4 regions of the Paenibacillus sp. WLX2291 genome follow, and region 2 is predicted to be linked to each of the others. Evidence: predicted binding sites of a transcription regulator. Region 2 holds the regulator's gene; each other region holds the start of a gene.
What was found. The regulator Rex, encoded in region 2, represses fermentation and respiration genes when NADH is low (regulators of the CRP and FNR family bind a similar motif). The targets are predictions, from matches to a motif close to TTGTGAAATATTTCACAA.
Positions count from the first base shown of each region.

Region 1: the regulator Rex is predicted to act here: its motif matches at 1,896-1,913, upstream of pflB (formate C-acetyltransferase).
Region 3: the regulator Rex is predicted to act here: its motif matches at 1,660-1,677, upstream of ACDE64_RS21200 (formate/nitrite transporter family protein).
Region 4: the regulator Rex is predicted to act here: its motif matches at 1,633-1,650, upstream of nadA (quinolinate synthase NadA).

Region 1 is NZ_CP176755.1:3,622,024-3,625,242, reverse strand. It holds gene adhE (bifunctional acetaldehyde-CoA/alcohol dehydrogenase) at 1-1,243, shown strand, start outside; gene pflB (formate C-acetyltransferase) at 1,932-3,219, shown strand, end outside.
Region 2 is NZ_CP176755.1:3,453,963-3,457,181, reverse strand. It holds gene dinG (ATP-dependent DNA helicase DinG) at 1-988, shown strand, start outside; gene ACDE64_RS14700 (redox-sensing transcriptional repressor Rex) at 985-1,644, shown strand; gene ACDE64_RS14695 (amidohydrolase) at 1,625-2,932, shown strand; gene ACDE64_RS14690 (DUF5590 domain-containing protein) at 2,968-3,219, shown strand, end outside.
Region 3 is NZ_CP176755.1:4,955,944-4,959,162, reverse strand. It holds gene ACDE64_RS21205 (FAD-dependent oxidoreductase) at 167-1,528, shown strand; gene ACDE64_RS21200 (formate/nitrite transporter family protein) at 1,758-2,654, shown strand; gene ACDE64_RS21195 (ATP-binding protein) at 2,930-3,219, shown strand, end outside.
Region 4 is NZ_CP176755.1:55,530-58,748, reverse strand. It holds gene nadB (L-aspartate oxidase) at 1-496, opposite strand, end outside; gene nadA (quinolinate synthase NadA) at 648-1,592, opposite strand; gene ftsH (ATP-dependent zinc metalloprotease FtsH) at 2,169-3,219, opposite strand, start outside.

The DNA.
Region 1 (3,219 bases), 170 kb from region 2:
GAATATGCAATGGTTCAAAATTCCATCGAAAGTATACTTTGAAAAAGGATCGACGCAATACCTTGCCAAAATGCCGAACATTAATCGTGTTGCAATCGTAACGGACCCGATGATGGTACAACTGGGCTATGTGGAAAAAGTCGAACACTATCTGCGTCAACGTAAAACACCAGTAGCAATCGAAGTGTTCTCCGAAGTGGAACCAGATCCATCGACATTGACGGTAGAACGTGGACGTCAAATGATGGAACGCTTCCAGCCAGACTGCATTATCGCACTGGGCGGCGGTTCGCCAATGGATGCTGCCAAAGGCATGTGGTTGTTCTACGAATACCCAGATGTAAGCTTTGACAACCTGAAACAGAAATTTATGGATATCCGCAAACGGATCTACAAATATCCAAACCTAGGTCAAAAAGCGCAATTCGTAGCGATTCCAACGACATCGGGTACAGGTTCAGAAGTTACTTCGTTCGCTGTTATCACTGACAAAGAAAAAGGCAATACCAAATATCCACTGGCTGACTATGAGCTGACTCCAGACGTAGCGATTGTCGATCCAGAATTCGTCTACACCCTGCCACGCGTAGCGGTAGCAGATACCGGTATGGACGTGCTGACTCACGCGATCGAAGCGTATGTATCGAATATGGCGAATGACTTCACGGATGGTCTGGCGATCAAAGCGATCCAACTGGTCTTCCAATACTTGGAGCAGTCGGCACTGGTTGGCGACAAACTGGCTCGTGAGAAAATGCACAATGCTTCCACAATTGCTGGTATGGCATTTGCCAACGCCTTCTTAGGTATCAACCACAGTCTCGCACACAAATGGGGCGGACAATATCACACTGCACACGGACGCACCAATGCGATTCTGATGCCACACGTGATCCGTTACAATGCGAAAAAACCGACCAAATTCGCATCGTTCCCTAAATATTCGCACTTTATCGCTGACGAGCGTTATGCTGAAATCGCCCGTATTCTGGGGCTGCCTGCACGTACAACTGAGGAAGGTGTGAACAGCCTCGTGAACGCTGTTCGCGATCTGAACCGCAAACTGGGTATCCCTGAGACATTCCAAGAATTGGGCTTTGACGCTAAAGATTTTGAAGCACATGTCGACTATTTGGCAGACCGCGCATTTGAAGACCAATGCACCACAGCCAATCCAAAAATGCCACTCGTTACGGAACTGGCTGATGTATACCGCAACGCGTTCTATGGCAAATTTGAATAAATGATCTAACGGCTGTATAAGCCGAAGTGGCGAATGAACAGTTGCATGCTTCCCATGTATCACCCTATGTGTCATATGTAGTTTCTCCTCCCTAATAATATGGGCTGCTGTCATCCGCTGTGAGTACGGATTGACAGCAGCCTTTTTTCTCATTCCGGAAAGGAGGTGATGAGGTGGACACTTACTTTCAAAACGTGTCCGTATATTGAAGTGACAACTACGGCGTACCTGATTGCAATCAGCGGATATTCCTGCATCAGGACGAACAAGGAGGGATCAACGACAATCCCATATCGTATGTGGATATAACTTGAAGGAAGCGGAAGGCATTTCAAATTGCGGCAGTTCCATTTTGCACTATTCAAAATCGCTTCAACTGTATCTAGATTTGCTGCCTGTCTGTATCAAACCTGAAGCGGAATATGGGATTCCCAACGTTACATTTTTACCATATGTCCGAGGATGAGGAGAATTATCTGTATCATATTTAAAATTTTACTGTATCAATGACAGAAAGTGATAAAAATCATAATGAAACTGTCTGATTGTGATAAAAATCACATTAATACCATCCATCATCCTGCATAATAAGGACATAGCCGGAACACAAGTTACCGGCGGCGAGACAACCAAATCAAACTCATAACAAAATTTGTGATTTAATTCACAAATAATGGAGGGATTATCAATGTCGGTAATCGAAAGAAACGTACAAGATCAATCGCAACAAGCCTGGAGAGGTTTTAACACAGGCAAATGGACAACTCATGTAGACACCAAAAACTTTATTGACGAAAATATCAAACCTTATGTTGGCAACGAAAACTTCCTCGCAGGTCCAACTCAGAATACAAACGACCTGTGGAAAATCGTTTCCCAGCTGTCCAGAGAAGAGCGCGAGCGTGGCGGTGTATGGGATGTAGACGTAAACACACCAGGATCGATCGTATCGCACCGTCCGGGTTATCTGGACAAAGACAAAGAACAAATCGTCGGTGTTCAAACGGATGCGCCTTTCAAACGTTCGATTCAACCTTACGGTGGTATTCGGATGGTAATCGATGCTTGTAAAGCATACGGATTCGAAGTTCCACAATCCGTCATCGACATCTTCACTGATATCCGCAAAACGCACAACCAAGGCGTATTCGATGCTTACACTGCTGAGATTCGCGCAGCACGTAAATCCGGTATCGTTACTGGTCTGCCAGATGCTTACGGTCGCGGTCGCATCATCGGTGACTATCGCCGGGTTGCACTGTACGGTGTAAACTTCCTGATGCAGCAAAAACAACGTGAGCATGATGAAACACTGGGCGAATACATGGATGAAACAACCATTCGCCAACGTGAAGAAATCAGCGAACAGTACAGAGCATTGAACGAACTGAAACAAATGGCAGCTGAACACGGTTTCGATATTTCCAAACCAGCACAAAATGCCAAAGAAGCCTTCCAATGGTTGTACTTCGGTTACCTGGCAGCTGTCAAAGAACAAAACGGTGCGGCAATGTCGCTCGGACGTGTATCTTCCTTCCTGGATATTTACATCGAACGCGATGTAAAAGAAGGCACACTGACGGAAGAACAAGCACAGGAACTGGTTGACCATTTCGTTATGAAACTGCGGATCGTCAAATTCCTGCGTACACCAGATTACAATGAACTGTTCAGTGGTGACCCTACTTGGGTAACGGAATCCATCGGCGGTATGGCAATGGACGGCAAAACACGCGTAACCAAAAACAGCTTCCGCTTCCTGCACACCCTCTACAATCTGGGTCCTGCACCGGAACCGAACCTGACCGTACTGTGGTCCGATCAACTGCCAGAAGGCTTCAAAAAATACTGTGCTAAAGTTTCTATCGAAACAAGCTCCATCCAGTATGAAAATGATGATCTGATGCGTCCAATCTACGGCGATGACTACGGTATCGCTTGCTGCGTATCTGCAATGCGCATCGGTAAACAAATGC
Region 2 (3,219 bases):
CGATGATTTGCGTCATTTTGTTAAGCTGGACAGCGTAGAGACGGTGTACTGGTACGAAGCCAATGGCAATTACCGTAGCAAGTCGCTGCAAATGTATGCTGTTCCGGTTGATGTAAGTCAGCAGCTCAAAGAGCACTTTTTCGATAAAAAGAAAAGTATCATTCTAACGTCTGCAACACTCTCCATCGACAAAACATTCCAGTATATGATCGAACAGCTGGGACTCAAGGAAGCGGAGCAGCAGAACAAGCTCAATACGGTCATGCTAGAATCGCCATTCAATTATCGCGAGCAATCGCTTGTATTGATTCCGCGCGATTTTCCAAGTCTAAAAGGCAATGTGGGCGATCAGAACTTTGTGTCCATGCTCGCCGATTCGTTGGCAGATGCTGCCAAAGCGACAAGAGGACGTATGCTGGTATTATTTACCTCCTATCGGATGCTCAAGCAGGTGTATGAGCCATTGAAAGAGAATTTATCTACAAGTGAGATTGCCGTATTCGGTCAGGGCGTGGATGGCGGCAGCCGCACCAAGTTGACGCGTCGTTTTCAGGAGCATCCGGCTTCCGTATTGCTCGGAACAAGCAGCTTCTGGGAAGGCGTCGATATTCCGGGCGAGGCGCTGACCTGCTTGGCGATTGTGCGGTTGCCATTCCAGCCGCCGAATCATCCGCTCGTAGAAGCCAAAAGTGAACGTTTGAAAAAAGAAAAGAAAAACCCATTTATGAAATTATCCGTGCCGCAGGCAGTGATCCGGTTCAAGCAGGGCTTTGGACGTCTCGTCCGAACGGCAAACGACCGAGGAATCGTACTCATTTATGATACGCGGGTGATAGAGGCATATTACGGCAGACATTTCCTATATTCCCTGCCGGGTCCCAAAATGGAACATATGCCGACCCACCAGATGATTCCCCGTATCGCCGAATGGCTGGAACAACGACCGCTTGAAACGGAAGCTGCAAATCAAGAGGGGGAGCAAGCATGAAATCCGAAAAAATATCTGAAGCTGTCGTGCGAAGATTACCTGTCTATCTGAGATATCTGAATGAGCTGCATACCCGCGAGGTGCCTACTGTTTCCTCGCAGGAGCTGGGGCAAAAGCTGGATCTGAATCCGGCACAAATCCGCAAGGATCTCGCCTACTTCGGCGACTTTGGACGCAAAGGCATCGGCTATGATGTATCGTATCTAATCGAGAAGATTCGTCATATTCTGAAGCTGGATCAGCAGATCAATGTGGCACTGATCGGTGCCGGTAATCTGGGACATGCTCTGTCCAACTATAATGCGTACTTACAAGAAACGATGAAGATTATCGCTGTATTCGATTCGTACGAGCCGAAGGTTGGCAGCAAGATCAATACATTGACCGTACAACCGATTAGCGAATTGTCGCATGCGGTAAAAGAACAAAATATCCGCGTCGGCATTATCACTGTGCCGAATACGGAAGCGCAGCGTGTCGCGGATCAGTTGATTGAAGCGGGCATCGAGGCGATTCTGAATTTTGCACCGATTATTTTGAGAACACCACCGCATGTGCGTGTGCATACAGCTGATTTTACGACCGATCTGCTCAGTCTGGCTTATTACCTTGAAGATGGAAAGGAATTAGAAATCAATGAACAACTCTCCGAGTAAATGGATCATCAAAAATGGTATTTTCGCCGTACCTAACGCCGAGAAGCCAGTACTGCACGGTTATATGGTCGTTGAGGATGACCTGATTACGTATATTGGCGAAGAGGAGCCACAGGTAGGCGATGACGTTGCTGTTGTGGACGGACGCCACCAATTCTTTATCCCGGGTCTGGTGAACAGTCACGGTCATGCAGCGATGTCGCTGCTGCGCGGCTTCGGCGACGATCTGGCGCTGCAAGTATGGTTGCAGGAGAAAATGTGGCCGATGGAAGCCAAATTTACGAGCGATGATGTCTACACTGGAACCGCGCTGTCAGTACTGGAAATGCTCAAAGGCGGCACTACCACATTCCTCGATATGTACGATCGTTCTGAGCGTGTAGCAGAAGTCGTAGAGCAATCTGGCATGAGAGCCGTGCTGATGAGAGGCGTTATCGGTCTGTGTTCAGAAGAAGAACAAAAGCAAAAGCTGAACCAATCGATTCAATTCGTACGCGACTGGCATGGCAAAGCAGACGGACGCATCACAACGATGATGTCTCCGCATGCGCCTTATACCTGTCCGCCTGCTTATATCGAGCAATTCGTGCAAGCTGCACACGATCTGGATGTGCCGCTGCATACCCATATGTCCGAAACGATTGCCGAAGTAGAGCAAAACGTGCGTGATTATGGTCTGCGTCCGGTTGCCCATCTGGAGAAATTGGGCATGTTCACCCGTCCCACATTGCTGGCACATGCCGTGCATCTGAATGACGAAGAGATTGCTACACTGGCAGCTCATAACGTTACTATTTCCCACAATCCGGGTAGCAACCTGAAGCTTGCCAGCGGTGTAGCACGCGTGCCGGATCTGTTAAAAGCCGGTGTCATCGTATCTCTCGGTACAGACGGCCCAGCCAGCAACAACAACCTTGATATGTTTGAGGAAATGCGTCTAGCAGCACTCATTCACAAAGGTGTATCTGGCGATCCAACCGCTGTACCTGCATCGGAAGCATTGCTCATGGGTACAGAATACGGTGCCAAATCGGTATTCCTAAACAATACTGGTACCTTCAAAGTCGGTATGAAGGCAGATATTACGTCGCTCAATATCGATCAGCCGCATTTCCTGCCGTTCACCGATTTCATTTCTCATACGGTCTATTCTGCATGTGCCAAAGACGTGCTGCATGTATGGGTAGATGGCAAACAGCTGATCAAAGACGGCGTATCGCTGACACTGGATGAAGAGAAAATTCGCCGCGAAGCACAATCGGCATTTGAAGGCTTGCTTACACGCTGACCGAAAGCGTAACGATACAGAAAGGATGGCGTGTCTTGCGAAATTTGGGAACGGGTAAATGGATTGCGATCATCATTACAGTGGTCGGTCTGATTATTCTAGGTGTGAACCAGTTTTATGTACATGTGATGGCAAAGCCGTGGAGTCAGGAGCAGGCGGCACTGGAAGTAGCGCAGCAAAATGCCAAGCTGTCTGCTGTAACGACGAGCTATCACTCCGTATGGAATGAAAAGTCCATCTACTGGGTCATTCAGGGTCAGAACGATCAGCAGCAGGATGTGATGGTC
Region 3 (3,219 bases), 1.5 Mb from region 2:
ATCTTCAGATCGCTGTCCTCTCTTTTTACTATCAAATGTGAATGTATTCACTAAGTTGTCTCTATCAGCGAACAGAACGCTGAACGGAGCAGATGTCACTGACGGAATGGATAACTTATTTGCACCACATACAAAAATATAGAGTTACACACAGGAGGAAGAAACCATGAAAGTAGCAGTTATTGGATGTACTCACGCAGGAACCGCCGCCATTGTCAACACCGCCAAATTGTACCCGGACGCTCAGATCACCGTGTACGAACGCAATGACAATATTTCGTTCCTGTCTTGCGGTATCGCGCTGTATGTCGGTGGTGTCGTAGAAGATGCGAACGGGTTGTTCTACTCGTCGCCACAGCAACTAGCTGAACTCGGTGTGACCACCAAAATGCTGCACGAGGTCACTTCCGTCGACACCGACGCCAAAACATTGACTGCCCGCGATCTGACGACCGGAACCGAGCTAACAGATACGTTTGACAAATTAATCGTTACAACTGGCTCGTGGCCGATCATTCCCAAATTCCCGGGTATTGAACTAGATAATATCGTATTGTCTAAGAACTTTAATCACTCGAATACAATTATTGAGAAAGCCAAATCTGCCAACCATATCGTTGTTGTCGGTGCTGGATACATCGGTGTTGAGCTGGTCGAAGCGTTCCAAATGAACGGCAAACAAGTGACGCTGATCGATGCCGAAGAACGTATCCTGAGCAAATACCTTGATCCTGAATTTACCGCTCGTACCGAAGAAGTGCTGACACAGCAAGGTATCCAGCTGGCGTTGAATGAGAAAGTGGTACGCTTTGAAGGCGCCGACGGCAAAGTAAACACCGTCGTTACCGATAAAGGTACACACACCGCTGATATGGTCATTCTGTGCATCGGCTTCCGTCCACAAACCGAACTGCTGGCAGGTCAGGTGGATATGCTGCCAAACGGTGCAATCATCGTTGACAAGTACATGCAAACAAGCAAAAAAGACGTGTACGCCGCTGGTGACAGCTGTGCGATCTTCTACAACCCAACCCAGCAACACGCGTACATCCCGCTGGCAACCAATGCGGTACGCATGGGTACACTCGTTGCCCGCAATCTGGTGAACCCGACGACCGAATATCTCGGTACACAAGGCACTTCCGGTATCAAAATTTATGAAGAAAATATCGCTGCAACCGGTATGACCGAAGTCGCTGCACGTCTTGCTGGTCTGGACGTAGAAACATCGACCATTCACGACAACTACCGTCCTGAATTCATGCCAACCCATGAGAAAGTGACTCTGAAAGTCGTTTATGAAACAGGTAGCCGTCGCATTCTTGGTGCACAGATCATGTCGCACGCCGATCTGACGCAATCGATCAATACGATCTCGGTATTCATTCAGGCGCGTATGACGGTTGATCAGCTCGCCTTTGTCGATTTCTTCTTCCAACCACACTACAACAAACCGTGGAACTACCTGAACAGCGTCGGTCTGCAAGCACTGCCACAAGTCGCGCAAAAAGAAACCGTGAACGTGTAATCATATCTGCATAGGATACAAGTTCATTGTAGTCGCCATCTGATGATGGCGGCTTTTTTATTTGGCTGTCTGCGTGGATGTATGGTGATGAATTTCGCAGTTTATCGTAAAAATTCTCTTCATCGTGATAAATGTTACTTTTTTCACAAAGTAAATTCATTAAAATTGAAATATGAAAATATCCGCTAACCGAAACGGATGACCATACATTCAAAGGAGAGAACCCTTCATGGCTTACTACAAACCGCAGCAAATCGCGATGAATACGATTGACACTGGAGTGACCAAAGCACGCTCCAGCTGGACGCAGATGCTGGTACTTGGATTTTTGGCGGGTGCTTTTATCGCACTTGGATTTTTGTTAGATATTCGAGTGATTGCCAGCATGCCGGAAGAATGGGGTAGCTTTGCCAATTTTGTCGGAGCTTCGCTATTCCCGGTCGGACTCGTTCTGGTGCTCATCGCTGGCGGGGAACTGTTAACTGGAAATATGATGGCTGTGCCGCTGGCACGCATGGCACGTAAAATTACAACGATGGAAGTAGCGCGCAATCTCGTAGCGATTACGCTTGCGAATATGCTTGGTGCTTTGTTCGTCGCTTATTTCTTTGGACATATCGTTGGTTTGACGGAAACTGGACCGTATCTGGCGAAGACAGTTGAGATGGCGGGGCACAAGCTGGAAGGAACCTTCTTGCAAATGTTCATTTCCGGTATCGGTTGTAATTGGTTGGTGGCACTGGCTGTGTGGCTGTCGTACAGCGCAGACAACATCAGCGGCAAGGTGCTAGGCATCTGGTTCCCGACGATGGCGTTTGTTGCCATTGGATTTCAGCACGTTGTCGCCAATATGTTTCTGATTCCAGCAGCGATCTTTGCAGGTCATTATTCATGGGCACAGTATTTTATGAATTTCGTTCCCGTTTGGCTTGGTAATCTGACTGGTGGTGCGTTGTTTGTTGCTTGCGCGTATTTTGCCGCATATATCCGTCCAACCAATGCAACCATTCCAGCAGCAGGCAATGCCAGTGGGCAGCACGGTGTATCAACACAGTCAGCGCTGAACGAACATACAGCAGCTTCCGCGACGGCGATGCCATTGCAGCATAGCGAGCAGACGCATTGATGCAATCCTGATCTATAGCACATTACGCAAGTAGGATCATTTATGATCCACGATACAAGAAGTCAGCCGGGACGCCCATGTTGCACAGGCGAAGTCCCGGCTTTTTGCTTATTATTACAGGTCTCATTTCACAAATTGATAGCTAAGTAGGTTTCGAGTTGTAAAATTGGTTTAAATGATAAGATACGGGTAATAGTATAGATTGTATATGGTATAGTGGTATACATGGTTTGTGAAATGGTTAATTTTGTACAGAACGATTCTCGAGGTGCAAGATGGAAAAGATAAACGAACTAATTGAAAAGCAACAAGAAATGGAACAGGAGCTAGCTAGGCTTCGGCTCAAGTTGGACGATCATGAGCAGTCATTGATGATTGCCGAGCAAAAAGCCGAGAATAAGGCACGCTTTATATCCATGCTTAGCCATGAAATCCGTACACCGATGAATGGCATTCTGTCCATGATTGAACTTTTGCAAAACACATCTTTGGATGAAGAACAGCAAAGTTATATGGGGATACTGAATGGCAGTAGTGAAGCGTTAATGGCGCTCGTTAATAACCT
Region 4 (3,219 bases), 2.2 Mb from region 2:
GCTCCCACACATCAATCCTGTCATGCTGCTGTACTTGCCGCGACAATGCCCGCACAATCTCATGTCCAGTCGAGTCGCCATTCGCATGCAAAATGCGGCGGTGGCTATGCGCTCCTTCGCGTGTTAGCTCCAGCTTGCCGTCCAACATATCAAATGCCGTTCCAAGCATCATCAGCTCCTGTACTCGCTCTGGTCCTTCCTGTACCAGTACATATACCGCATGCTGCTCGCACAAACCCGCTCCTGCCAGCAGTGTATCTTCCAGATGAAAGTGAGGCGAATCATCCTGTGCCATCACCGCAGCGATGCCACCCTGTGCATAACGTGTATTGCTTTCCAGCAGTATATCCTTTGTGATTAATAGCACGTTCTTATGTTCACTTGCTGCCAGAGCAGTAAACAACCCGGCAATGCCCGTTCCGATCACCAGTACATCGGTATACACAGTATCGTCGTAATCATCATTGATAGAGACTGTGAATCTTGACTGCTGCATGATTCTATTTGCCTGCCTTTCTGGTTCTGTCATCATGTTATCATTGTATCCACTTACTCATCTATGCAGCTGTTTGCAGCAATACGACCAATGAAGCTTACCCAACAGCAAATACATAGCCAACAGCAAATAGTATATAGACAATGGTAATTTACGAGGATGAGACTTCCAGCATCCGCTCCAGCGATACACGGGCACGATCTGCAATAGCAGGCGGTACGTAAATTTGCGGCTTCATTGTTTCCAGACAATTGACCAGCTTTTTCAGATTGTTCACCTTCATATTGGGACAAACGAGATATTTACTAGCAAAATAAAATTGCTTATCTGGGCTGTCCTTGCGCAGCTGATACCCGGTACCATCTTCCGTACCAACGATGAATTCCTGTACGTCTGATTCGCGGCAATATTTAATAATCGCAGTCGTACTGCCTACAAAATCACCCAATGCTACGACTTCTGGACGGCATTCGGGATGCACGACAAACTGCGCATTCGGGTATTTGGCTTTCATTTCGAATACATCCTTCACGGTCAGCATATCATGGGTATTGCAGTAGCCTTCCCAAATAATCATCTTCTTATCGGTGTGTTGCTGTACATAATGACCGAGATTCTTGTCCGGCACCCAGATGATCTCATCGGAGTCAACGGATTGGATCACCTTGACCGCATTGGCAGAAGTGCAGCAAATATCCGTTTCTGCCTTCACGTCAGCAGAGGAATTAATATAGGTGACGACTTTGGCGTTCGGATGCTGAGCTTTTAACTTGCGCAGCCCATCCACGTTAACCATATCCGCCATCGGGCAACCCGCGCGCTCGTCGGGAATAATGACTGTCTTGTTGGGTGCGAGAATTTTGGCGCTCTCCCCCATGAAATGCACACCGCAAAATACGATAGTATCCGCATCCGTCTGTGCCGCTTTCTGAGCTAGCAAAAATGAATCGCCACGAAAATCGGCAACTTCCTGAATCTCGTCACGCTGATAATAATGAGCAAGAATAATCGCATTGCGTTCCTTTTTCAGCTGAATCAGACGTTCCCGCAGCTCCGCATCGCGTTCTGCTTTCTTTTCCAGTGCTAATGCTTCCATCATGTCATCTCCCTGTAGTTTGAAATTTTTTTCACATTTCTTGAAATAATTTTCACAATTCAAGTCATCGACGATTCTCTGTAATGCCAAGCTATCACAAGGAACGATACATATAGAATGAACAGACCAATACGCAATCCGATCTATAAACGTATCAACTCGTTGTTAGCTTCATGATGTTATGAAAGATAGCTCATACCCGCTCTATGTCTCTGCACAAGCCTGATTCATCGCTCACTCTTGTCTATATGTCTCCCACAAAGACAAGATCACATTCACACAGACGAATACGAACCAGACGATAACCACATAACATTGTGAAAAAAATTGCGTACTCCAGTGCGAAATGTGTCTAAAATGTGATCAACTTCCCCAATACTGTACACAATTTGAACAGTGCTTGTCAATCTCAAAATCTTGCGTAGGTGGATATGCTTGATGCTTCTATCATCAGGCAAAACAAAAACCCCCGAAGATCATATGATCTTCAGGGGTAGGTTGTTTGTATTCTATATTGCATTATTTGATCACGTGATAGCTATGATCCATTCAGATAAAGCGTCACCGTACGATGGATTAGATCGTTGGTGTACCTCCACCTGGACCACGGTTATCGCCAGAATCATCATTTGGATTATTCGGGATGTTACCACCTGCTTCCGGAGAGGAAGAAGTCGTATCATCTTTGTCCAAACGGACTTTGGAATCACCGATGCTATCGAATGTTGGTTCACCAGTTTCTGTTGGTGTTCCATCATTGTTGCCACCGGATGTGCCTTCGCCGAAGCCTTCCAGCGAGCCATTTTCGATCAGATATTTGATCTGTTCGAAGTCCAGTGTTTCTACTTCAAGCAGCGTTTGAGCGATCAGATGCATTTCGCGGGAATGCTTTTGCAGCAATTCGCGGCAACGCTCGTACGATTCCGTAATAAAACGGTTCATCTCCTGATCAATCTCATAAGCAATCGCATCACTGTAATTCTGTTCGTGACCCAAGTCACGACCCAGGAATACTTGACCTTGCGAACTGCCAAACTGCATCGGTCCGAGCTTCTCACTCATACCGTATTCAACGATCATGCTGCGTACGATACTTGTTGCCTGTTGGAAGTCACTGTAAGCACCGGTACCAATCTCACCGATGTACAGTTCTTCCGCCACACGTCCGCCGAGGAGACCAGTTACTTTATCCAGCAATTCCTGTTTGGTTACGAGTGTACGGTCTTCCTTCGGCATCATGATTACATATCCGCCAGCACGTCCGCGCGGTACGATTGTTACTTTGTGTACCATATCGGCGTGTTCCAGGAAGTAACCAACAATCGTATGACCGGCTTCGTGGTAAGCGACGATGCGTTTCTCGCGGTCGCTGATTACGCGGCTGCGTTTCTCTGTACCGACGATTACACGGTCGATCGCTTCATCCACCTCAGTCATCGAGATGTCGCGGCGGTTACGACGAGCCGCCAGCAATGCCGCTTCATTCAGCAGGTTTTCCAGATCCGCTCCGGTAAAGCCTGTTGTACGTTTGGCGATAATATCAAGTTTGACATCTTTGGTCAACGGCTTGTTGCGGGCATGAACTTTGAGCACCGCTTCACGACCTTTGACATCCGGACGATCGACT